3 regions of the Streptomyces sp. CNP082 genome follow, and region 2 is predicted to be linked to each of the others. Evidence: riboswitches for the same ligand, from Rfam matches in the RefSeq annotation. Region 2 holds a riboswitch; each other region holds the start of a gene.
What was found. A riboswitch is a leader RNA that binds a small molecule or an ion and turns the genes downstream of it on or off. The one in region 2 is predicted to bind cyclic di-AMP.
Positions count from the first base shown of each region.

Region 1 (7,251 bases), on a different contig from region 2:
CCCGGACCCGTGGCCCAAGAAGCGGCACCACAAGCGCCGGCTCATCCAGCCGGAGTTCCTGGCGCGGGCCGCCTCGCGGATGGCGCCGGGTGCGGTGCTGCACCTGGCGACGGACTGGGAGCCGTACGCGGAGTGGATGCTGGAGACGCTGGAGGCGTCTCCGTACTTCGAGAACGTCCATCCCGGCGGCTACGCGCCGCGGCCGGCCTTCCGCCCGCGCACGCGCTTCGAGGGGCAGGGGCTCGGAAAGGGGCACATCGTGAACGATCTCCTTTTCCGCCGTATCGACGAGATCGACGAGATCGACGAGATATAGGCCGTCGCGCGTGACGGCGGCACTGGCTAGGGTCGAGGGGTGCAGGACCAAGGCGCTCAGCTCATGACCCGGCCGCGGGAGCCCGAGGGGTTCGGGCCGTGCCCGGTGTTCACGGACGCGCGCCAGAAACCGGTGGAGCCCGCCGCGGACCCGCCTGCCCGCCGGCGGTTCTGGCGCAGGCGGGGCGTGCGCATCGGCGCGGTGGCGACCGTGCTGGCGCTGGCGGGGCTGGCGATCCTGGGGCTGGTGTGGTCGGAGACCGGCACGCGCGGGATGCTCGTGGGCAGCGGTCTTGCGCTGCTGCCGGTGCCGCTGCTGGGCGCGGGCTTCCTGTGGCTGGACCGGGCGGCACCCGGCCCGTGGCGCTACCGCCTCTTCGCCTTCGCCTGGGGTGCCTTCGCCGCGACGCTCGTCGCGATGCTGGCGAACACCTTCGCCGCCCGCTGGATAGCCACGGGCCTGCCCACGGCGTCGTCGCGCGAGGCGGACCTGTGGGGCATGGCGGTCGTGGCGCCGGTGGTGGAGGAGACGGCGAAGGCGGCGGCGATACTGCTGCTGTTCCTCTTCCGCAAGCACTACTTCCACGGCCTGGTCGACGGCCTGGTGCTGGCGGGGCTCGTCGGCACGGGCTTCGCGTTCACCGAGAACATCCTGTACCTGGGCCGGGCGTACACGGAGAACGAGACCTTCGGCGACGCCGGCCCCGTGGCCACGGTGACCGTGACGTTCCTGGCCCGCGTCGTCTTCTCCCCGTTCGCGCACCCGCTGTTCACGGCGATGGCCGGCCTGGGCTTCGGCCTGGCGGCGATGACGCTCGCCCGTCAGCGAATACGCCGCGTGCTCTTCCCGGTGGCCGGCCTGCTGCTGGCGATCTCACTGCACTCGCTGTGGAACGGCTCGGCGGTGATGAACGGCTTCGTCTTCCTCGGCGCGTACGCCTTCGTCATGGCGCCGGTGTTCGGGCTGCTGGTGTGGCTGGCGGTCTGGTCACGCGGCGGCAAGCTCCGCACGATACGGGACCAGCTCCCCGCCTACGCCCACGCCGGCTGGCTGGTCCCCGCGGAACCGGTGGCCCTCTCCTCCCTGCGCACCCGCAAGCTCGCCCGCACCCTGGCCGGCCAGGCACACGGCGACGACGCCCGCCGTGCGGTCGCCGACTACGAACGCTCGGCGACCGCCCTGGCCCTGCTGCGCGCCCAGGCCGCCCGAGGCCGCCCGGCGCCGGACTTCGCGGAACGCGAGCAGGCGCTGCTCGCCGGCATGTGGTCGCACAAGGCCCTGGCCCAGCCCGCCCTCACCAGGGCCGCCTACACCACCGCCCCGCCCCACCACCTCTACCCCAGGCCCGCACCCCTCCCCCACCCCTGGCCCCCGCCTCCCGGCGGCCCTGTCCCCGCGCTTTTCCCGCGCGGCTGACCGAGTCCCGAACGGAACAGCGCGTGGAGGACGCGGCCTCCGGGGTGCTGTGACCGTCTCTGACCTGTGGGAGGACCGCGAGAGCGGGACTTATCCACAGGCGGAAGCGGAATTTGGAAATCCGCGAGAGCATGGCGGCATGACGGGGGAACCGAGGCCGCTGGACGAGTTGGCGGCGATGAATGGCGGCGTGTTGGTGTGTGCCGAGGCTCTGGCGGCGGGGTGGTCGTCCGGGGTGCTCGTGCGGAGGCTGCGGAGGGAGGGGTGGCGGAAGGTCAGGGCCGGGGTATGGGTGGAGCCCGGGCGGGCCGGTGATCTGCGGCTGCGGTTACGGGCGGCGCAGGCCGGCCGGCCCGGGCTGGTGGTGAGTCACAGTGCGGCTGCCCTGTTGTTCGGGATCGAAGTGCTGGCCGTGCGGCCCGAGTTCACCCATGTGCGGGCGCGGGGGCAGGCTCCCGACGGGTGCGTGCTGCACCGGACCGCGGTGAGCGAGGCGGAGATCGTCACCGTGGCGGGGCTGCGGGTGACCAGCGCCGTGCGGACTCTGGTGGACCTGCTGCGCACGGCGGAGCGGGACGCGGCGCTCGTGGCCGTGGAGTCGGCGCTGTCCCAGCGGCCGTTGGCACTCGGGGGCGAGGGGCCGCGGCGGTGGCGGGAGCAGGTGACCGATCTGCACGCGGTCTCCGAAGCCGTCGCCGGTGCCGGGCAGCGGCGGGGCGTGGTCGAGGCGCGGCGGCGGCTGGCGCTCGTCGATCCGCGCTCCGGGTCGCCCGCGGAGACAGTGGCGCGGCTGCGGATGCATGACGCCGGGTTACGGCCGCTGAGCCAAGTGCCCTTCACCGCGCCCAACGGCCGGCGGATACGGGTGGATTTCTTCTTCCCGGCGGTGGGGCTCGTCGTGGAGATCGAGGGGTACGCCTTCCACGGCGGCCGGGCCGCTCATCTGGCGGACGTCGAGCGCTTCAACGACCTGGGGCGCTGTCCCGAGGTCCGGCGCATACTGCGGTTCACCGCGGCCGACGTCTTCGAGCGGCCCCAGCGGATCATCCACACGATCCGCGCCACCCTGGGTGAACTCGCCGCCGGGGACTCCCGTGGCGCTGCTGTTGCGGGTGCGGCTGCCGGCACGGCTGCTGCGTGAGCCTCCGGGGATGTCCGCGGCGCGTGGCAGGGTGGCCGCCATGGACGCCTACGTCAGAAACATCGTGCTCGACTGTGCCGACGCCCGCGAGCTTGCCGACTTCTACACCCGGTTGCTCGGCATGCGCATCCTTCGTGACGACTGGATGGTGATCGCCAAGGACGAAGACAGCTTTCCACGGCTGGCGTTCGAGGAAGTGGCCGGCTATCGGCCGCCGCTCTGGCCCGACCTCGACCGCACGTATCCCCAGCAGATGCACATCTGCTTCGGCGTCGAGGACTCGGCTGCCGCGGGCGAGCTGGCGCTGCGGCTCGGGGCCACGCGGCTTTCCGAAGCGGGCGGCAGTTGCCCGGTGTTCGCCGATCCGGCGGGGCATCCGTTCTGTCTCTGCGGGCCCGGGGAGTAGGTCCCGGGCCCGCAGCTCTCGGGAAGGCAGCTCTTGGGAAGGCAGCTCCGAGGAAGGCAGCTCCCGGGGAAGTGCCGACGGCCCTGGTGTCGGGGGGTCGGCCACCAGGGCCGCCGGCGGTCTCGTTGCGCACTCGGACGCCACGGGGGAAGGTGCGTCCGGGCACGCCGGAGACGTGGGAAAGGGGTGTATGGGGGCGTGCGGTCCGTGGGGCGGGGGCGTGTCCCGGCCGCGGGGCCGGGGCTGCTGGGCCCGCCGCGTCGGTCAGACCGGGGCGCCGTTGTTGCGCAGCCAGGCGAGGGGGTCCACTGCGTCCCCACCGCCGGGTCGTACCTCCAGGTGCAGGTGCGGGCCGGTGACGTTGCCCGTGGCGCCTACGCGCCCGATGACGTCGCCGGTCGTGACCTCGCCGGAAGACTGGATGATGGAGGACAGATGGCAGTACCAGATCTCGGTGCCGTCCTCGAGGGTGAGGACGATGCGGTAGCCGTACGAGCCGGCCCAGCCGGCCTCGGTGATCGTGCCGCCGTGCACGGCCTTGACCGGGGTGCCGGTGGAGGCGGCGAAGTCCTGGCCGGTGTGGCCCGCGGCCCACATGTCGCCGGCCTCGCCGAAGGTCGAGGTGAGCGTGTAGTTGGCGAGCGGGGCGACATAGCTGGCGGCGAGCCTGGCGAGGCGCTCCTCCTCCGCCTTGCGGCGGGCCTCCTCCTCCGCTTTGCGGCGGCGCTCCTCCTCCAGGCGGCGCTGGCGCTCCTCTTCCTCCGCCTTCGCCTCGGCGGCCTCCTCGGCCGCCTGCTCGGCGGCCTCGGCCTCGGCGGCGGCGCGGGCCGAGGCGTCGGCCTCCGCCTGCTGCTGCTCGGCCTGCTCCAGGATGCGCGCGCGCAGGGCCTCACCGGAGTCGGCGGTCGGGGTGGCGGCTTCGGAGCCGGCGTCGCTTGCGTAGCTGACCTGGGTGAGCGGGGCCGTGGTGACGACGGTGACGTCGGTGGCGGGCTCTTCCTGGTCCGGTATCAGCTCGCCGACGCCCGGCAGGCTCTCCGCGTCGGGGAGCTGGGCGCTTATCCCGCTCGCGACGGCGTCGACCTGGTCGGGCATCGATATCGCGACCGGCGGCTTCTCCTGCGCCGTCGCCACGCTGCCCGCGCCGACGGCGGCGAAGACGCCGACGCCGAGTACGGCACCGCTGCGTGCCATGCTGCCGCCGCGCTGCCTGGCGAGGCGGCGGCGACCGCGAGAGGGAAGGTCGTCTTCGGGGAAGACTTCGTCGATCGGCTCTTCGGCGGCGTAGCCGGTGGGCGCATACCCCTCGGGGGCCGGGCCGCCGGACGCATAACCGTCGTAGCCGTAATCGTCATAGCCGTGGCCGTAGCCAGGCTCAGACCTGTAGGACGCCACGAAGGCGTACTCCTTTCCTTCCTTCTCGCCTACCGGGTTAGCTGACGGGTTCGGAGCAGGAAGGTCTCCTACGGGCCGTCTCCTGGCGGAGGTTGGCCCGATTCACCCCAAGGTGGTGGTTCCCCGGTTCCCTAGGTGTTGCCGTTGCTGCAGTTGTTTCACGTTCGGGATTCGGCGACGGCGCACGGTGCCGCCTCTTGCGGCGGCAGTGACGACCGCGCTGCGTTACCGAACGCTAGCGGACGACGGCGTTCGATTCCAAGTCGTTCCGGTTATTCAGTTGCGCTTTACCGCGGATGATCCGGGCATGAGACCGCAGAAACGGACAAGTTGACGCGCTGGTCGCGCGCCGTGCGGTCCGGTCGTTAGCTGATCGTGCATCAGTTGTTATGCGGAGGGGCGCTGTTCCATTACGGAGCGTGTACGTGAGACGGGGCCCGGCGGCGGCCCTCAGCGCGTTCCCCGCCCCGGGCAGGACGGCTGTCAGGCGAGTCAGGCAAGCTGTCAGGCGAGCCGTACCGGGAAGGACTCCAGGTCGTTCTGCGTCAGCACCGGCAGGTTGCGGATCTCCGCCGGCGGCACCGCCGCCCGCAGCCCCGGGAAGCGGGCGAAGAGCGCCGGCAGCGCCACCGCCGCCTCCAGCCGCGACAGCGCCGCGCCGGGGCAGATGTGCGGCCCGTGCCCGAAGGTCATGTGCCGGATCGGGGTCGGCCGCGCCACGTCGAAGGCGTCCACGTCCGCCCCGTGGTGCCCGGCGTCGCGCCCGATCGCGCGGTACGAGATGACGACGCCCTCGCCCTTCTCGATCACCGTGCCGGCGATCTCGATGTCCTCCGTCGCGAACCGCATCAGCAGGTGGGTCACGGGCGGGTCGTAGCGCAGCGCCTCCTCGATCGCCGTCTCCCACGTCACCGTGCCGTCCCGGACCATGGCTAGCTGCCCGGGGTGGGTCAGCAGCCCGCGCACGGTGGTGAGCAGGAGCGTGATCGTGGTCTCGTGCCCGGCCGCGATCATCGACTTCAGATTGCCGACGACCTCTTCCTCGGTCAGCGGCTCGCCGCCCTCGTCGGCGAGGATCAGCGCGCTCGTGAGGTCGTCGGCGGGGGCCGCGGTCTTCTGCCGCACCATGTCCGTGAACACCCGGTCCAGCTCCGCGATGACCGCCAGCCGCTCGTCCTGCGGCGTGAGCATGGAGAAGAAGGCCCTCCACAGCCGCATCTGCCGCGGAATCTCCGACTCCGCCACCCCCATGAGCGCGCACACCACCCGCATCGGCAGCGGCTGCGCGAAGACCTCCTTGAGGTCGACCACCCCGTCGCCTTCGGCTGCCGCGGCCTCCAGGGCGTCCAGCAGTTCGGCCGTCACCCGCTCGACCACCGGGCGCAGCGCGTCGAGCCGCCGCGGCGTGATGGCCTGCGCCGTCTTGGCGCGCAGCCGCCGGTGCTCGGCGCCGTCGACCGTGAACATCGAGCGGCCCGGGTTGACCATCCCGATCAGCGGCCACTCGGCCGTGACCTCGCCCGTCCGCCACAGCCGCCAGGCGCCGATGTCCTTGACCAGCCGGTTGTCGGTGAGCAGTTGCCGCGCCTCCGCGTGCCGCGTGACGGTCCACGCGGGCACGCCCAGCAACTCGATCCGGGTGAGCGGCGCGGCGGCGCACAGGTGCGCGGTCTCGCCCGCGAGGTCGCGTACGAGAGGGTCGATGGCCAGCGGCTCGGGCAGGGCCCCCGGGCCGGTCGGGGTGGCGGCGGCTTCGGCGGCGTGCGGGCAGTTCACGGATGACCTCCTGCAGCGCGTACGGGAGTGAAGGTGACCGGCAGAGCGGTCATTCCGCGCAGGAACGCGGACGGCCGCCGCACCAGCGTCCGGGCGGGCACGGACAGGTCCAGGTCGGGCAGCCGGTCGAGAAGCACCTCAAGGCCCGTCCGGGCGATGATCTCAGCGATCTCCTGGGCCGGGAAGGGGCAGCGGAAGTCCCCGTAGCTGAAGGCGAAGTGGGCGCTGTTGCCCGCCTGCGCGGGTACGCCCATGCCCCCGTAGCCGCCGCCGTAGCCGCCGGAGGCGCCCCCGTGTCCGCCGCCCAGCGCCTGCTGGATCTCCGGGTCGTCGTTGGCGGCGGCGAGGCCGAGGAGCAGCAGGTCGCCCGCGCCGACGTGGCGCCCGCCGAGCCGGGTGTCGCGGGCGGCCCAGCGGCCGACGAGTATCTGCGTCGGGGTGTCCTCCCACAGCACCTCGTTCATCGCCTCGCCGACGCTGTGCCGCCCGCCGCCGAGGGCGGCGGCGAAGCGGTCGTCGGTGAGCATGAGCCGGATGGAGTTGCCGATCCAGTCGGCGGTGGGCAGGAAGCCGGCGGCGGTGGTGTCCTTGAGGTCGAGCATGACCTCTTCGTCGGTGAAGTGCATGGGGTCGGCGAGCATCCGCGAGGCGACGTCCTGGCCCGGCGTGAGCCGCTTCGCGGCCACCAGCCGCGTCATGTGCCAGACGAACGTCTCGTACGCCTTGAGCGCCCCGGGCCCGCCGTCCGCCAGCTCGTTGAGCACCGCCGCGAGCTGCCGTCCCTCGGCGTCGGGGAAGCCG
Region 1 is NZ_JCANSZ010000017.1:14,415-21,665, forward strand. It holds gene trmB (tRNA (guanosine(46)-N7)-methyltransferase TrmB) at 1-316, shown strand, start outside; gene B124_RS16015 (PrsW family intramembrane metalloprotease) at 380-1,732, shown strand; gene B124_RS16020 (putative endonuclease domain-containing protein) at 1,872-2,873, shown strand; gene B124_RS16025 (VOC family protein) at 2,914-3,279, shown strand; gene B124_RS16030 (M23 family metallopeptidase) at 3,544-4,674, opposite strand; cyclic di-AMP (ydaO/yuaA leader) riboswitch at 4,686-4,828, opposite strand; gene B124_RS16035 (cytochrome P450 family protein) at 5,179-6,450, opposite strand; gene B124_RS16040 (cytochrome P450 family protein) at 6,447-7,251, opposite strand, start outside.
Region 1: it holds a riboswitch for cyclic di-AMP, as region 2 does, so the genes downstream of both, B124_RS16030 (M23 family metallopeptidase) here and B124_RS04135 (transglycosylase SLT domain-containing protein) in region 2, are expected to answer to the same signal.

Region 2 (7,251 bases):
GTGGCTCATGGCGCCACTCTCCTTGGCTCGTGTGGTGGGGGGTGCGCACGGAAGGGGTTCGCTTCCCCGCGCGTACGAGGACAGTGGCCGCCGGGCCGTCGAATGGTTGCCGTCGAATCGGCACCGAGCCGGAGCCGGATCCGGATCCGGCGGCCGGGCTTCCGTGTCGGCACTGCGGAGCGGGGCGCGCGGTCCGTAGCATGCCCGTGCCTGCCCGCCGCGCGCCGCGCGCCGCGCGCCGCGCGCCGCCGCCCGGGCGGCACCCGTACCGGATCTGCCGAAGGAGACCCCGCGTGTCCAGGCCACCGCTGCCCGCCGACGTCGTCGAGATGCTGCGCCGCCCCAACCCCTGCGTGATCGCCACGCTGCGCGCGGACGGCGCGCCGGTGTCGACCGCCACCTGGTACCTGTGGGAGGACGGCCGCGTCCTCGTGAACATGGACGAGAGCCGCCGGCGCCTGCAGCACCTGCGCGACGACCCGCGCGTGACCCTCACCGCCCTGGCCGAGGAGGGGTGGTACTCGCACGTCACCCTCATCGGCCGGGTCGCCGAACTGCTCCCCGACGAAGACCTCAGGGACATCGACCGCCTCGCCCGCCACTACACGGGCAAGCCCTACCCCGAGCGCGGGCGCGCCCGGTTCAGCGCCTGGATCGACGTCGACCGCTGGCACGGCTGGGGCGCCTACCGGGACACCGCCCAGGCATCCACCTGACCCGCGTCCCGGCCGCGGGACGCCGGGCCCCGGCGTTCCGCGGCCGGCCTGCCGGCCACCATGCCTGGCCGACGGGTCCCGGCCGCCCGGCTCAGTGGGCGTAGGGCCAGCCATCGCCGTCCCAGCCGAGCCAGTTGATGCCCAGCAGGGCCGTGCCGTCGTCGGCGTAGTAGTGGTAGACGAGGATGTCGTGGTCGGTGTCGGCGAAGACGTCCTGGTGGCCGGGGCCGTGGATGGTGTCGTGGCCGGCCATGACCTCGGTGCCGCCGCCGGAGGTCATCGCGGTGCCGTTGCGGTCGCGGTAGGGGCCGGCGATGTCCGTGGACCGGCCGGCCATGACCCGGTACGTGCTGGCCGCGCCGCGGCAGCACAGGTCGAACGAGACGAAGAGGTAGTAGTAGCCGCCCCGCCGGTAGATCGTGGGCGCCTCGATGGCGCCGCCGCCGCGGCCGGCGATCGAGACCATGCTGCCGTCCAGCCGCCGGCCCGTCGCCGGGTCGATCCGGATGAGCTTGATGCCGGACCAGAACGAGCCGAAGGCCAGCCACCAGCGGCCCTCGGCGTCGACGGCGAGGTGCGGGTCGATGGCGTTGTAGTCGTCCGCGCCGCCGGACTCGATGACCAGGCCCTGGTTCGTCCAACTGCCCGAGTCGCCGCTGGCGCTGGTGGCCAGGAAGATCGCTGAGTGGTTGGAGCCGAAGGTGGAGGCCGAGTAGTAGAGGTGGTACCCGCCCCCCACGTGGCTGAGGTGCGGAGCCCACAGGTTGCGGCTTCCTCCGGTGTACGCGGTGGTCCACGGGGCGCCGCCGGGGAAGACGCTGCCGGCGTTGCGGAAGTCCGTGCGGTCGGAGGACGTCTTCAGGGCGATGTCGTCGCCGGTGTGGGCGACGAGGTAGCCCCCGGAGGGCCGCTTGACGACGGACGGGTCGTGCACGCGGGTGTCCCCGGTCACGAGGCCGGGGAAGGGGTACGCGGCCGGGGCGGCGCCGGCCGGCGCGGGGCGCAGCCCGGAGGCGCCGGCGACGGAGGCGGCTGCCAGGGTGCCGGTCGCCAGCGCGCCGCGGAGCAGCCGGCGCCGGGACGCGCCGGGCGGCGGGCCGGCGGCGTGGTCGTGGTGGGGGGTTCGGGTCACGGGTGCCTCCCGCCGAAGAAGATGTTCGGGATATCGCACGACGTTCGTGATGCTGCGCAGAGCGTAGCGCCGATACATTGACGCGGCCATTACGCAAGAGCAGGATATTGGGAGCGCTCCCAATATTCCCCGTGCACACACCCCCACGCCCCGGCAGGAGACCCCCCGGTGACCCAGCCCCCGCTCCGCCGCACGCCCGCGCTGGCGCTCCTCGTCCTGACCGCGCTCCTCGCGGCCCTGCTCTCGGCCGGCACGGGAGCCGAGGCCGCGGCCGGCGAGGCCGGCGCCGCCGCCCAGCCCGTCGTCTACGAGGCCGAGGACGGCCGACTGAACGGCACCGTCGTCGAATCCTCCGCGCCCGGCTACTCCGGCACCGGCTACGTCGCCGGTTTCGACGCGGCCGAGGACTCCGTCACCGTCACCGTCCCCGACGGCCCGGCCGGGCTCCACGACCTGACCATCCACTACCGCGCCCCGTACGGCCAGAAGGTCGCGTCGCTGCGGCTCAACGGCGAGGGCGCGGGCGACGTCACCCTCGCCGCCACCGACACCTTCAGCACGGTGGCCGCCGGCAAGGTGATGCTGCAGGACGGCCCCGACACGATCACGATCGTGAACAACTGGGGCTGGTACGAGATCGACGCCATCAGCCTCAGCCCGAGCGAGCCCCGTCCGCCGCACCAGGTCTCCGGCGTCCCCGTAGACCCGCAGGCCACTCCCGAGGCCCGGGCGCTGCTCGGCTACCTCGCCGCGGGCTACGGCGAGCACATCCTCAGCGGCCAGCAGGACGCGGCGTCCATCCGCTGGCTGGAGGAGAACGTCGGCCGCGCCCCGGCCGTGGCCGGGCACGACATGATGGACTACTCACCCAGCCGCGTCGAGCGCGGCACCACCTCCACCGAGGTCGAGAACGCCCTCGACTGGGACGAACGCGGCGGCATCACCACGTTCACCTGGCACTGGAACGCCCCCGCCGGCCTCATCGACGAACCCGGCAAGGAGTGGTGGCGCGGCTTCTACACCGACGCGACGACCTTCGACGTGGCCGCGGCGCTCGCCGACCCGCAGTCCGAGGAGTACGCGCTGCTGCTGCGCGACATCGACGCCATCGCGGCGGAGCTGAAGCGGCTGCGGGACGCGGGCGTCCCGGTGCTGTGGCGCCCGCTGCACGAGGCCGAGGGCGGCTGGTTCTGGTGGGGCGCCAAGGGCCCCGAGCCGGCCAAGGAGCTGTGGCGGCTGATGTACGAGCGCATGACCGGCCACCACGGGCTGCACAACCTCATCTGGGTGTGGAACTCCGTCGACCCGGCCTGGTACCCCGGCGACGACGTCGTCGACGTCATCAGCGCCGACACCTACCCCCCGGTCGGCGACCACGGCCCCGCCAGCGGCACGTACGACAAGCTGGTCGACCTCGTCGGCGACGAGAAACTCGTCGCGATGACCGAGACGGGCTCCATCCCCGACCCGGACCTGCTTGAGGCGTACGAGGCGGACTGGAGCTGGTTCACCACCTGGAGCGGCGAGTTCATCGACGACGGCGAGCACAACCCGCTGCCGTTCCTCCAGGAGGTGTACGCGCACGATTACGTCATCACGCTCGACGAACTGGGCGACTGGCGCTCCCACCCCCCGGCCCGGACCGGCTGAACCCAGGTCGGCGCAGGAGGCATTCCCGGGCCTGGCGGATCCGCTGCCGGTCCTCGTGCGGTGGGGCGTGCCGCAGGCCGCGGAGAGCGCCGGTGGGAACACCGGCGCTCTCCGGTTGTGTCAGTACGGACCGTAGACGTTGTCGATCGACCCGTACCGGTCGGCCGCGTAGTTGCACGCGGCGGTGATGTTGGCCACGGGGTCGAAGCTGTCGGTCGAGGTGCCGGGTACGTGGTAGGCCACGAAGGTGGGAGCGATGACCTGGAGCAGGCCCTTGGAAGGCGTGCCTGCCGCGGCGTTGGAGTCCCAGTTGTTGATGGCCTGCGGGTCGCCGCCGGACTCACGCATGATGTTGCGGTAAATACCGTCGTAGGTCCCGGCGATGCCGTGCTCGGCCATGATGTCGAGCGACTCCCTGATCCAGCCGTCGAGGTTGTCCGGGTAGCCCGTGACGGAGGCGGTGGCCGCCTTCGTGCCCGAGTCGGAATCCGTCGAGTCGCTCGTGTCGGCCTTTGCGCCGAGCGCGAGTTCGAGGCCTGGGAGGATGAAGTGCGGGTTGTCGCCGACGGCCTCGCGGTTGTCTTCGTACAACTTCTGCCAGCCGCCGGGCACGGCTTGCTCTTCGGCAATCTTCGCCAGGGAATCTCCCGCGACCGTGACATACGTGGTCGCTTCGGCCTTGGCGGTTCCCGCGGCGGTGACGTCGGCGCGTACGGTGGACTGCGGGGCCGATCCGGCCGCGGAGGCCGAGGACGCGCCGATCAGCGGGACGGCGATCACGACGCCGCTGACACCGGCGAAAGTGACACCACGGCTGATCAGTCGCCGCTTGGGACGGCGGTGCTTACCTTTACCAGGCATGGGTGTTTCTCCTCCTGCGCCTGCGAGGTGAGCTGTCGGGTTCGGGCGGGAGATGCCCGGCCGCACGACCGTGCGACTTCACCCCAAGCCGTTCCGGAATACGGAACGGCACCTTACCTATGGGTCCCCCGCTCCTGCCGTGTGTGGTTAGGGAAAGGTTCCGGGTGGCGGCAGGATTCGGCGTCCATCCGGCTGGCGCAGACTTAAGCATGCCTTTCCGGTCCGGACAAGCCGCGGAAACCGTCTGGGCAATGCGAGACGGGCTCCGAGACCGGTTGAGTGCCGCTGCCGAAATCGAAGAGGAGGGCAACTCGCGTGCGGAACAAGGAAACTGTGAATTCCACTGCCGGTGCGCCGCGGCCGAACGTGATTCGCATCACCGGACACAGGAGGTCCGATCGGCCTGGAGTGCATGATGGGGCGATCGGGGCGAATTAATCAAATGGTACGGAGTGACGTCAGGGAATATCCGACAAGTCGGCTTGTTCTTGGTCCACAGCAGCCGGTGTTCGCATGGATCTTCGATCTCGTCAGCGTCCCGATCTGAAGAGGGAACCGCTCGCTTGTGCGGAGAACGAGGCGTCAACTGACCAAAGGAAATCTCGGTAACGAGCTCGGCCTTCCACAGCCGACGATCAAGCGCTATCTGGGGCTGCTGGAGGAGGTTTTCCTCATAAAGCGCATCCCCGCCTGGTCCCGCAACCTCAGCACCCGGGCCGTCGGCACGGCCAAGGTCGCCATGGTCGACTCCGGTATCGCGGCCAATCTGCTCGGGCTGGACGCCGCGGCTCTGGGACAGCCCGCCGGTCCGCTCGGCGGGCTGCTGGAGGGATTCGCGGCGATGGAGATCGCCCGCCAGCTCACCTGGGCCGCACAGCCCATCGAGCTGTACCACTACCGCACCAAGGACAAGGTCGAGGTCGGCATCGTGCTGGAGGACAGGCGTGGCCAGGTCGTCGCGATCGACGTCAAGGCGGCCTCGACCGTCAAGGCCGAGGACTTCCGCGGGCTGCGGCATCTCGCCGACCGCCTCGGCAGTGACCTGCTGACCGGGATCGTGCTCTACACCGGAGGGCAGACGCTCCCCTTCGGTCCGCGTTTCCGCGCCGTTCCCATCAGCGCGTTGTGGGAGACGGCCGCGCCGTCGGACTGACGGAACCGAACGGTGGCCGTCAGCGCTCCACCCCGCTGACCGTGGTGTCGTTGTCCTCGCGGCGGTAGCCGCTGTACTCGCCGCCGGCTGGTCCGGCAGCGCCGGATGACACAGAAGAGCCGCCCCGTCCCGCGGTCAACAGCCGTAGGACAGGGCGGTCTCTGTGTGTCTGCGAGGTCAGACGGCGCCGAACTCTCCGGCCTTGACGCTCGTCACGAAGGAGGCGAACGCGTCGGCGCGGATGTCGAGTACGGGACCCGTCGGGTTCTTGGAGTCGCGGATGGGGACCACGCCGCGTGAGGCGGCGAGGTTGACGGCCACCTCGATGCAGTCACCGCCGTTGCCGCTGTAGGAGGACGTGAACCAGCGGGGGGATTCGGTCGTCACGGGGTGCCCTTTCGTAACTGGTTGATCATGGCCACGGACGCCGCCGGGGACAGCGCCTCGCCCTGAAACTGATGGTAGGCCGTCAGCATCGGCAGCACGGAGGCGCTCTCCCGGTCCAGATGTCCTTTCGACTGGGATTCGGCGTAGCAGATCACGGACCGGTCGGCAAGGGTGAGCAGATTGACCGGGAGGTTGAACGCACGCCGGGCGCCGATGCCGAAGGGCGCTACCTGGAGGATCCAGTTGGGACGGGTGGCGACTTCGACGAGACGCTGAAGCTGCGCGTCCATGATCTCCGTGCCTCCCACAGCATGGCGGAGGCAGCTCTCATCCATGACGACGAACATCATCGGCGGCCGAGGCCGCACCAGCGCCGCTTGGCGCTCCGCCAGGAACGCGACCCGCTCCGCTGCCTGTTCGGGCGTGATCGAGCCACGCTCGACATGGCCGTCTTCCTGGGCCTGCGCGTACTCCGGTGTTTGCAGCAGGCCAGGGATGATGCCCACGTTGAACAGCCGGATCTCAACCGCCCGTCCCTCGTGCGCGACGTACTCCGGGAAGCCCTCCAGCAGGCTGCCGTGTTTGATCTCCCCCCACTCACGTTCGAACGAATCGGCCGTTCCCTCGATTCCCAACGCGGCGTCAACGGCCACTGAAAACCGGCGGGTTGGCGGTTTGTGGGCAGTTTCCACCCCGGAGACGTGTCGTCCCGTGTATCCGATCCGCGCGGCCAGTTCATCTTGCAGCCACCCCCGACCCTCCCGCACGCTGCGCAATCGTGCGCCGTACGCCGCTTCCGGGCTCGCTTCAGGGGTTAACTCCTTACGGTTGACCACCATGTTCCTTCCGGTGCTGGAACGTTGAAGGCTTACTCACGCTAAGCCACCCTGTGACCTCTTGGTAGTGGACCCACTACGGAGAGGAGCGGCGGTGTCTGTGCAGAACGTACCCCCAGACGGCCAGAAGTCCGCCCGTGTCCCGGAACCCGGCACACTCATGGTGGACACCCACCGTGGTCGGGTTGGGGAGTTCCGGGGTCTCGTCGGTTCGCACTGGCTGTTGCGTCCGGTGTGCGGCGGGGCCCCGTGGACGGCGGAGCCCGAGTACGTCCGATCCGCGGAGCCGATAGAGCGGTTGCGCGCCGAGAACCGGCGGCGCAACGCCCGTAGCCGGGGGGAGTACCTGTGACCGGGGCGGCCGGCCGCGTGTTCCACCTCGTCGGCTGCACTCTGCGTCCCGGTCTGGACGACGACGCCTCGCCGGTCAGGGGCAAGTGCCGACGTCTCGCGCTGACGTGCGACGACACGGAGTGCGGTGCGGAGTCGGCGCGGATCACCGATGACGCCGGGGCG
Region 2 is NZ_JCANSZ010000003.1:274,021-281,271, reverse strand. It holds gene B124_RS04155 (GH12 family glycosyl hydrolase domain-containing protein) at 1-9, opposite strand, end outside; gene B124_RS04150 (PPOX class F420-dependent oxidoreductase) at 294-716, shown strand; gene B124_RS04145 (arabinan endo-1,5-alpha-L-arabinosidase) at 808-1,848, opposite strand; gene B124_RS04140 (glycosyl hydrolase) at 2,017-3,498, shown strand; gene B124_RS04135 (transglycosylase SLT domain-containing protein) at 3,619-4,359, opposite strand; cyclic di-AMP (ydaO/yuaA leader) riboswitch at 4,363-4,523, opposite strand; gene B124_RS04130 (ATP-binding protein) at 4,925-5,512, shown strand; gene B124_RS04125 (DUF397 domain-containing protein) at 5,690-5,899, opposite strand; gene B124_RS04120 (helix-turn-helix domain-containing protein) at 5,896-6,738, opposite strand; gene B124_RS04115 (DUF7848 domain-containing protein) at 7,084-7,251, shown strand, end outside.

Region 3 (7,251 bases), on a different contig from region 2:
GTGGCGGGCACCCTGGTGGAGAAGCTGGTACGGCGCCATCCGCACGTCTTCGGCGACGCGGTGGCCGAGACCCCGGCGGACGTCAGGGAGCACTGGCTGCGCGAGAAGGCCATAGAAAAGCGCCGCACGTCGGTCACGGAGGGCGTCCCGCTGGCTCAGCCGGCGCTGTCGCTGGTCGCAAAGCTCGCGGGCCGCGCCCGCACGGCGGGCCTGCACGTGGCGGCGCCCGGGGCGGCGGAGCCCGGTGTGCGGGAGCACGGCGGGGGGCCGGACGAGGCCGGCGGTCCGCGGACCGGTCTGGGGTCCGGCGGTACGGCAGCGGGCGGGCCGGGCGGTGCCGAGGACGACGCCGGCGCCGCCGCGCCGGGCGACCGCGGCGCGGCGCCGCCGGCGGCGGGCGAGCCCGCGGCCCGTCTCGGCGCGGAACTGCTCGCGGTGGCCCTGCGGGCGGAGGCGCAGGGGGTCGACCCGGAGGCGGCGCTGCGGTCGGCGGCACGCGCGTACCGCGAGGCGATCCGCGCTGCCGAGAAGGCGACCGCCGAGGCATCAACCCCCGGCTCCCACGGCGCCGAACCGTCCGCATCCGGCGGTGACGCTGCCGCGCCGGGCGCCGCGAGGGGCACAGAGTCCGCTACGGGCGCCGCGGAGCCCCGCGCGGGCGGCGCCGACGGTCCGGCGGGCTCGGCGCCGCCGCCCGCCGCATACGGCGCGGAGCCGGGCTCGGATGCCGCGGGCGCCGCGGAGTCCCGCGGGGACGGGCCGACGGGTGCTGACGGTGCGGGCGGGCCGGCGGGATCCGTAGCACCGCCACCCGCTGCGAACGGCAGCGCCGGCAGTCCTGACGCCGCCGGGACGGCCGTCCGCGGCGACGCTGCTACGCCGGGCGCCGCGGGCGCCGTACGTGATCCGTACCGCCCCGCCGGAGGCGGAACCACCGGGGCCGACGGGACCAGCGGCGCTCCCGGCAGCCCGTCGGGCGGCGCCCCCGGGAGCGCTTCCCGCCGCCCCTCCGGTGGTCGCTGACGTGTCCGGTCCCGACGCGGGCAGCGGTCCGCGACCCGCCCTCTTCAGCGGGGACTTCGCCGCCGACCCCTATCCCGCGTACGCCTGGCTCCGTACCCACGCCCCCGTCCACCGCACCACCGTGCCCAGCGGCGTCGACGCCTGGCTCGTCACCCGCTACGCCGACGCCCGCCAGGCCCTCGCCGACCCCCGGCTGTCCAAGAACCCCGCGCACCACCACAGCGACAAGACCGGCATCCCCGGCGAGCGCAGCGCCGGCCTCATGACCCACCTGCTCAACATCGACCCGCCCGACCACACCCGGCTGCGCCGGCTGGTCTCCAAGGCGTTCACGCCCCGCCGCGTCGCCGCGTTCGCGCCGCGCGTGCAGGAGCTCACCGACCGCCTCATCGACGGCTTCGCGGACCGCGGCGAGGCCGACCTCATCCACGAGTTCGCCTTCCCGCTCCCCATCTACGCCATCTGCGACCTCCTCGGCGTCCCCGCCGAGGACCAGGACGACTTCCGCGACTGGGCAGGGGTGATGCTGCATCAGCCCGGGGGGCGCCCCCCGGACCCCCGGAACCAGGGCAAGAGCACCCGCGGCGGCGTCGCCCGCGCCGTGAAGAAGATGCGCGCGTACCTCGCCGAGCTGATCCACAGGAAGCGCGCGGCCCTCGGGCACGGCGACCGCGCCGACGACGACCTGATCTCCGGCCTCATCCGCGCCTCCGACGAGGGCGAGAAGCTGACGGAGAACGAGGCCGCCGCCATGGCGTTCATCCTGCTGTTCGCCGGCTTCGAGACCACCGTCAACCTGATCGGCAACGGCACGTACGCCCTGCTCACCCACCCCGCCGAGCGCGCCCGGCTGGCCGCCGAGCCCGCGCTGCTGCCCTCCGCGGTGGAGGAACTGCTGCGCTACGACGGCCCGGTGGAGATGGCGACGTGGCGGTTCGCCACCGAGCCGCTGGAGATCGGCGGGCAGCGCGTCGCCGTGGGCGACCCCGTGCTCGTCGTGCTGGCCGCCGCCGACCGCGACCCCGCCCGCTTCGCCGGCCCCGACACCCTGGACCTTTCCCGCCGTGACAATCAGCACGTCGGCTACGGCCACGGCATCCACTACTGCCTCGGCGCCCCCCTCGCCCGCCTGGAGGCGCAGACCGCCCTGGGTACCTTGCTGCGCCGCCTTCCCGACCTGCGGCTCGCCGTCGAGACGTCCGAATTGCGGTGGCGCGGCGGGCTCATCATGCGCGGTCTTCGGACCCTGCCGGTGCGCTTCGGCAGTTCACTGTGATCTGCGCGTAACTCTCAGGCGATCAACTTGTGATCGTGGGCGGTTCGGTATTAGGTTCGGCCACTGGTTCGAACACACCGGGAACGAAAGGCACTCGCATGCGCTCGGGTAACGGACGCCACCGACGTCCCCGCCAGGCCCCCGCGTTCGTCGTCGCGGCCGGTGCGACAGGGGCACTCGCCCTGCCGCTGCTGGGCGCGAGCGGCGCGAGCGCCGCCGACGCCGGCACGTGGGACCGGGTCGCCGAGTGCGAGAGCGGCGGCCTGTGGAGCGCCGACGAGGGCAACGGGTACTACGGCGGCCTGCAGTTGACGATGGACATGTGGCAGGAGTACGGGGGCGAGGAGTTCGCCGCGCAGCCCGACTTCGCCAGCCGGGCGCAGCAGATCACCGTCGCCGAACGCATCCTTGCCGGCATGGGCGCCGACAAGGCGTGGCCGGAGTGCGCCGACGACGCCGGGCTGCCCGGCGACGACGCGGTGCCGGAGGTCGACCCCGGCGCCGAGTTGCCGCTGCCGCCCTCCACGCCGCCCACCCTCGCCCCCGAGCCGGGCGCTTCGGACGGCTCCCAGCGCGAGGACAGGGACGAGGACGGGCGTACGGACCGCGAGGACAGCCGCGAGGACGGGGACGACCGCGACACCGGGCGGTCCGCCGAGGGCGGCGGCAAGCACCGCGGCACCCAGGACCCCGCCGAGCGCGACGGCGGCTCCGGCGAATGGACCGGCGGGGACTCCGAAGCCTCCGACGCCTCCGGCCGGCACCGCGCCCCGGACGCCTCCGCGTCCCCTTCCCCGTCCGACACCCCGCTCTCGCCCGGCATCCCCGAGGCCCCGCGCGAGGCCGTCGAGACCCCCGGCGCCACCCAGGGGCCCGACGCGACCGAGGTGCCCGACCCCGGCCGCGAGTGGATCGCCGAGATCCCCGGCGAGGTGGAAAAGCGCGACGGTGACCGGGAAAGCGGCGACACCGCGGCGGGCGACCGGAGTTATACCGTCCGACCGGGTGACACCCTCTCGGAAATTGCCAGTGAGCATGCACTGACAGGCGGATGGTCGGAATTGTACGACGGAAACAAGAACTCCCTCGGTGCGGATCCCGACAACATCAAGCCTGGTCAGGAACTCGAATTGAGCGGGAACTGAACAACTGGCGGGTGAAGTCGGCGCAGATTAGTCATATTTGACGTAATCGGCTGACCGGGCTACCTGAAGGACGGAAAACCGGGCGCGGCACTTTGCGAGGTCTTTGAATCGCACACGCCTATGTGCTTACCGTCACATCGCTCGCCAACGCGAGCCCCGGTGATCGCCTCACGCCGAATCCTGTCGGCGTTCACCCGGGCCACCTGTGCATTGAAGCACCGCTGACAGGAGCGGGGGACCCACGGTAAGCGCCGCTCCGGTCCAACGAGAAGGCGGACCGGGCGGCTTGGGGTCAAGCCGCACGCTCGACGTACGGCCGGGCACTCACAGCCCGCACCCGACAGCTCACCTCGCAGGCGTCGGTGAGAAAAGAGCATCATGCTGCTTCCTGACGGAACGGGTAAGCACCGCCGCCCCGCCGCACAGGCCCGCGTTGGCACGCACTCCCGCATGGCCGTTCTCGTGGGCGCCACCGGAACCGCGATCGGGCTGCCGGTGCTCGGCGCCCAAAACGCCACCGCGGCGCCGATCGATACCTGGGAACGGGTGGCCGCCTGCGAGTCCGGAAAGAACTGGGCGACGAATACCGGGAACGGCTATTTCGGCGGCGTCCAGTTCTCCCAGTCGAGCTGGGAAGCCGCCGGTGGCCTCGACTACGCCCCGCGCGCCGACCTGGCGACGAAGGAGCAGCAGATCGCCGCCGCCGAGCGGCTGCTGGCCATGCAGGGTCCGGGCGCGTGGCCCAACTGCGGCCCGCGCGCGGGCCTGACCGCCGACGGCGCGGCGGCGCCGCAGGAGAGCCGGCCGCAGACCCTGCCGCAGCCCCTGCCGGAGACCGGACCGCAGGCGCAGGAAGCGGCGCCGCAGGGCACGGAGGGCCGCGGCACCGGCGAGCAGACGCAGCCGGACTCCCGCACGGTCTTCCGCGGCTTCTACTACGAGGTCCGCGAGGGCGACACCCTGGACGACATCGCCCGGCGGCACGGTGCGGAGAGCTGGCAGCAGGTGTACGAGGACAACAGGTCGGTCGTCGGCGAGGACCCGGACCTGATCCAGCCGGGCCAGAAGCTGAAGCTGGACTAGCCCGGCGCGCGCGGGCGGGCCGCGCCGTACCCGGGGGCGGACGGCCCGTGGGCCCGCCCGCGCCCCGTTGGCGCGGCCCCCCGCCGCCCCGTACGCCGCCGCCCTGCGCCGCGGTCGTCCCGGCCCGTCCGGTGCGCGGGCCGGGGCGACCGCGCCGTACCGCAACCCGGCCGGCCGCCCCGCGCGGCTCCCGGGCCGTACGGCCTCGTACCGGCTCGTACCGGCTCGTACCGTCTCGTACCGCGGAATGCGGCCGGGTGCGCACCGGGGGTGTCACCCGGGGCGGCTAGGCTCAGGGCGGAACACGTAGCGAAAGCGAATCCCTCCGAAGGAGACACCGTGCCGTCCATCGACGTCGTCGTAGCCCGAGAGATTCTCGACTCCCGCGGCAACCCCACGGTCGAGGTCGAGGTCGGCCTCGACGACGGCAGCACCGGCCGTGCTGCCGTGCCGTCCGGCGCCTCCACCGGCGCCTTCGAGGCCCTGGAGCTCCGCGACGGGGACAAGGCCCGCTACGGCGGGAAGGGCGTGGAAAAGGCCGTGCTCGCCGTCATCGAGCAGATCGGCCCCGAGCTCGTCGGCTACGACGCCACCGAGCAGCGCCTCATCGACCAGGCGATGTTCGACCTCGACGCCACCCCCGACAAGTCGTCCCTCGGCGCCAACGCCATCCTCGGCGTCTCGCTCGCCGTCGCGCACGCCGCCTCCGAAGCCTCCGACCTGCCGCTGTTCCGCTACCTCGGCGGTCCCAACGCGCACGTCCTGCCGGTGCCGATGATGAACATCCTCAACGGCGGCAGCCACGCGGACTCCAACGTCGACATCCAGGAGTTCATGATCGCGCCGATCGGCGCCGAGTCGTTCTCCGAGGCCGTACGGTGCGGCGCGGAGATCTACCACCAGCTCAAGGCCGTCCTCAAGGAGCGCGGCCTGTCCACCGGCCTCGGCGACGAGGGCGGCTTCGCGCCGAACCTCGACTCCAACCGGGCCGCGCTGGACCTCATCGTCGAGGCGATCCAGAAGGCCGGCTACACCGCCGGCCAGGACGTCGCCCTCGCGCTCGACGTCGCCGCCTCGGAGTTCTACAAGGACGGCGTCTACGTCTTCGAGGGCAAGGACCGCTCCGCCGCCGAGATGACCGAGTACTACGAGCAGCTCGTCACCGACTACCCGCTGGTGTCCATCGAGGACCCGCTGTTCGAGGACGACTGGGCCGGCTGGCACGTGCTGACCGGGCGGCTCGGCGACAAGGTCCAGATCGTCGGCGACGACCTCTTCGTCACCAACCCCGAGCGGCTGCAGCGCGGCATCGACGAGAACGCGGCGAACGCGCTGCTGGTCAAGGTCAACCAGATCGGCTCGCTCACCGAGACCCTGGACGCCGTCGAGCTGGCCCAGCGCAACAGCTTCACCTGCATGATGTCCCACCGCTCCGGCGAGACCGAGGACGTCACCATCGCCGACCTGGCCGTCGCCACGAACTGCGGCCAGATCAAGACCGGCGCCCCGGCCCGCTCCGAGCGGGTCGCCAAGTACAACCAGTTGCTGCGCATCGAGGAGATCCTCGACGACGCCGCCGAGTACGCGGGCCGCAGCGCCTTCCCCCGCTTCAAGAACGGCTGACCCGCCCCGTACGGCGTACGACAGCCCGCCCGTACGGCATCGGCGTCGGACCCGCCCGGCCCCGGCCGCACCGCGTAGGGTGCGACCGGGGCCGACCACCGCACGCCGCCCGGGGAGCCGGGGAGGAGGACGCGAACGCACATGGCCAGGGAGCGCTTCTCCACCACCACCCGGCTCAAGCTGCTCGGCGAGCAGGCCGTCAGCCGGGTCTCCGAGCGCGTCTACCGCGCGCGTCCGCCGCGGCGCAGCCGGCTGACGGGGCGGGCGGCGCTGCTCGCGCTCGTCGTCTGCTCGCTGGTGGTGGCGCTCGCGTACCCGCTGCGCCAGTACGTCGCCCAGCGCGCCGAGATCGACGAGCTGGAGCGGGAGAAGGCGCAGGCCGAGCGGCGGGTGGCGGAGCTGCGGGACGAGAAGGCGCGCTGGCAGGACCCGGAGTACGTGCGCCGGCAGGCCCGCGAGCACCTGCACTACGTGCTGCCCGGCGAGACCGGCTACCTGATGCGCGACGGCACCGGCTCCGCCCGCTCCGGCGACGCGGGGGAGGCGGCGGACAGGCCGTGGTACGAGAACCTGTGGGACGGCCTGGACGCCGCGGACGGCCGGCGCTGAGGCGCGTACGTACGCGACCGCCGACCGCTGACCGCTGACCGCCGCCTGCCGTCGAATACCGGCCGCCGGCTGAAGAGGAGAGATGGACAAGCCCCCGCCGCCCACCGGGCACACCCCCGCCACCGAGGCGGACGCCGCCGTCGTGGCCGCGGAGTTGGGCCGCGCCCCGCGCGGCCTGCGCGCCGTGGCCCACCGCTGCCCGTGCGGCAACCCGGACGTCGTGGAGACGTCCCCGCGGCTGCCCGACGGCACGCCGTTCCCGACGCTGTACTACCTGACGTGCCCGCGCGCGAACTCCGCGATCGGCACGCTGGAGGCGGACGGCGTGATGAAGGAGATGACGGCCCGGCTGGCGGCGGAACCCGAGCTGGCGGCGGCGTACCGCGCGGCGCATGAGGACTACGTCGCCCGCCGCGACGCGATCGCCGAGCTGCCCGGCTTCCCGAGCGCGGGCGGGATGCCGGACCGGGTGAAGTGCCTGCACGTGCTCGT
Region 3 is NZ_JCANSZ010000020.1:64,078-71,328, forward strand. It holds partial or broken gene B124_RS17885 (nucleoside triphosphate pyrophosphohydrolase) at 1-537, shown strand, start outside; gene B124_RS17890 (cytochrome P450 family protein) at 1,025-2,299, shown strand; gene B124_RS17895 (transglycosylase family protein) at 2,398-3,444, shown strand; cyclic di-AMP (ydaO/yuaA leader) riboswitch at 3,654-3,818, shown strand; gene B124_RS17900 (transglycosylase family protein) at 3,895-4,527, shown strand; gene eno (phosphopyruvate hydratase) at 4,867-6,150, shown strand; gene B124_RS17910 (FtsB family cell division protein) at 6,292-6,759, shown strand; gene B124_RS17915 (DUF501 domain-containing protein) at 6,842-7,251, shown strand, end outside.
Region 3: it holds a riboswitch for cyclic di-AMP, as region 2 does, so the genes downstream of both, B124_RS17900 (transglycosylase family protein) here and B124_RS04135 (transglycosylase SLT domain-containing protein) in region 2, are expected to answer to the same signal.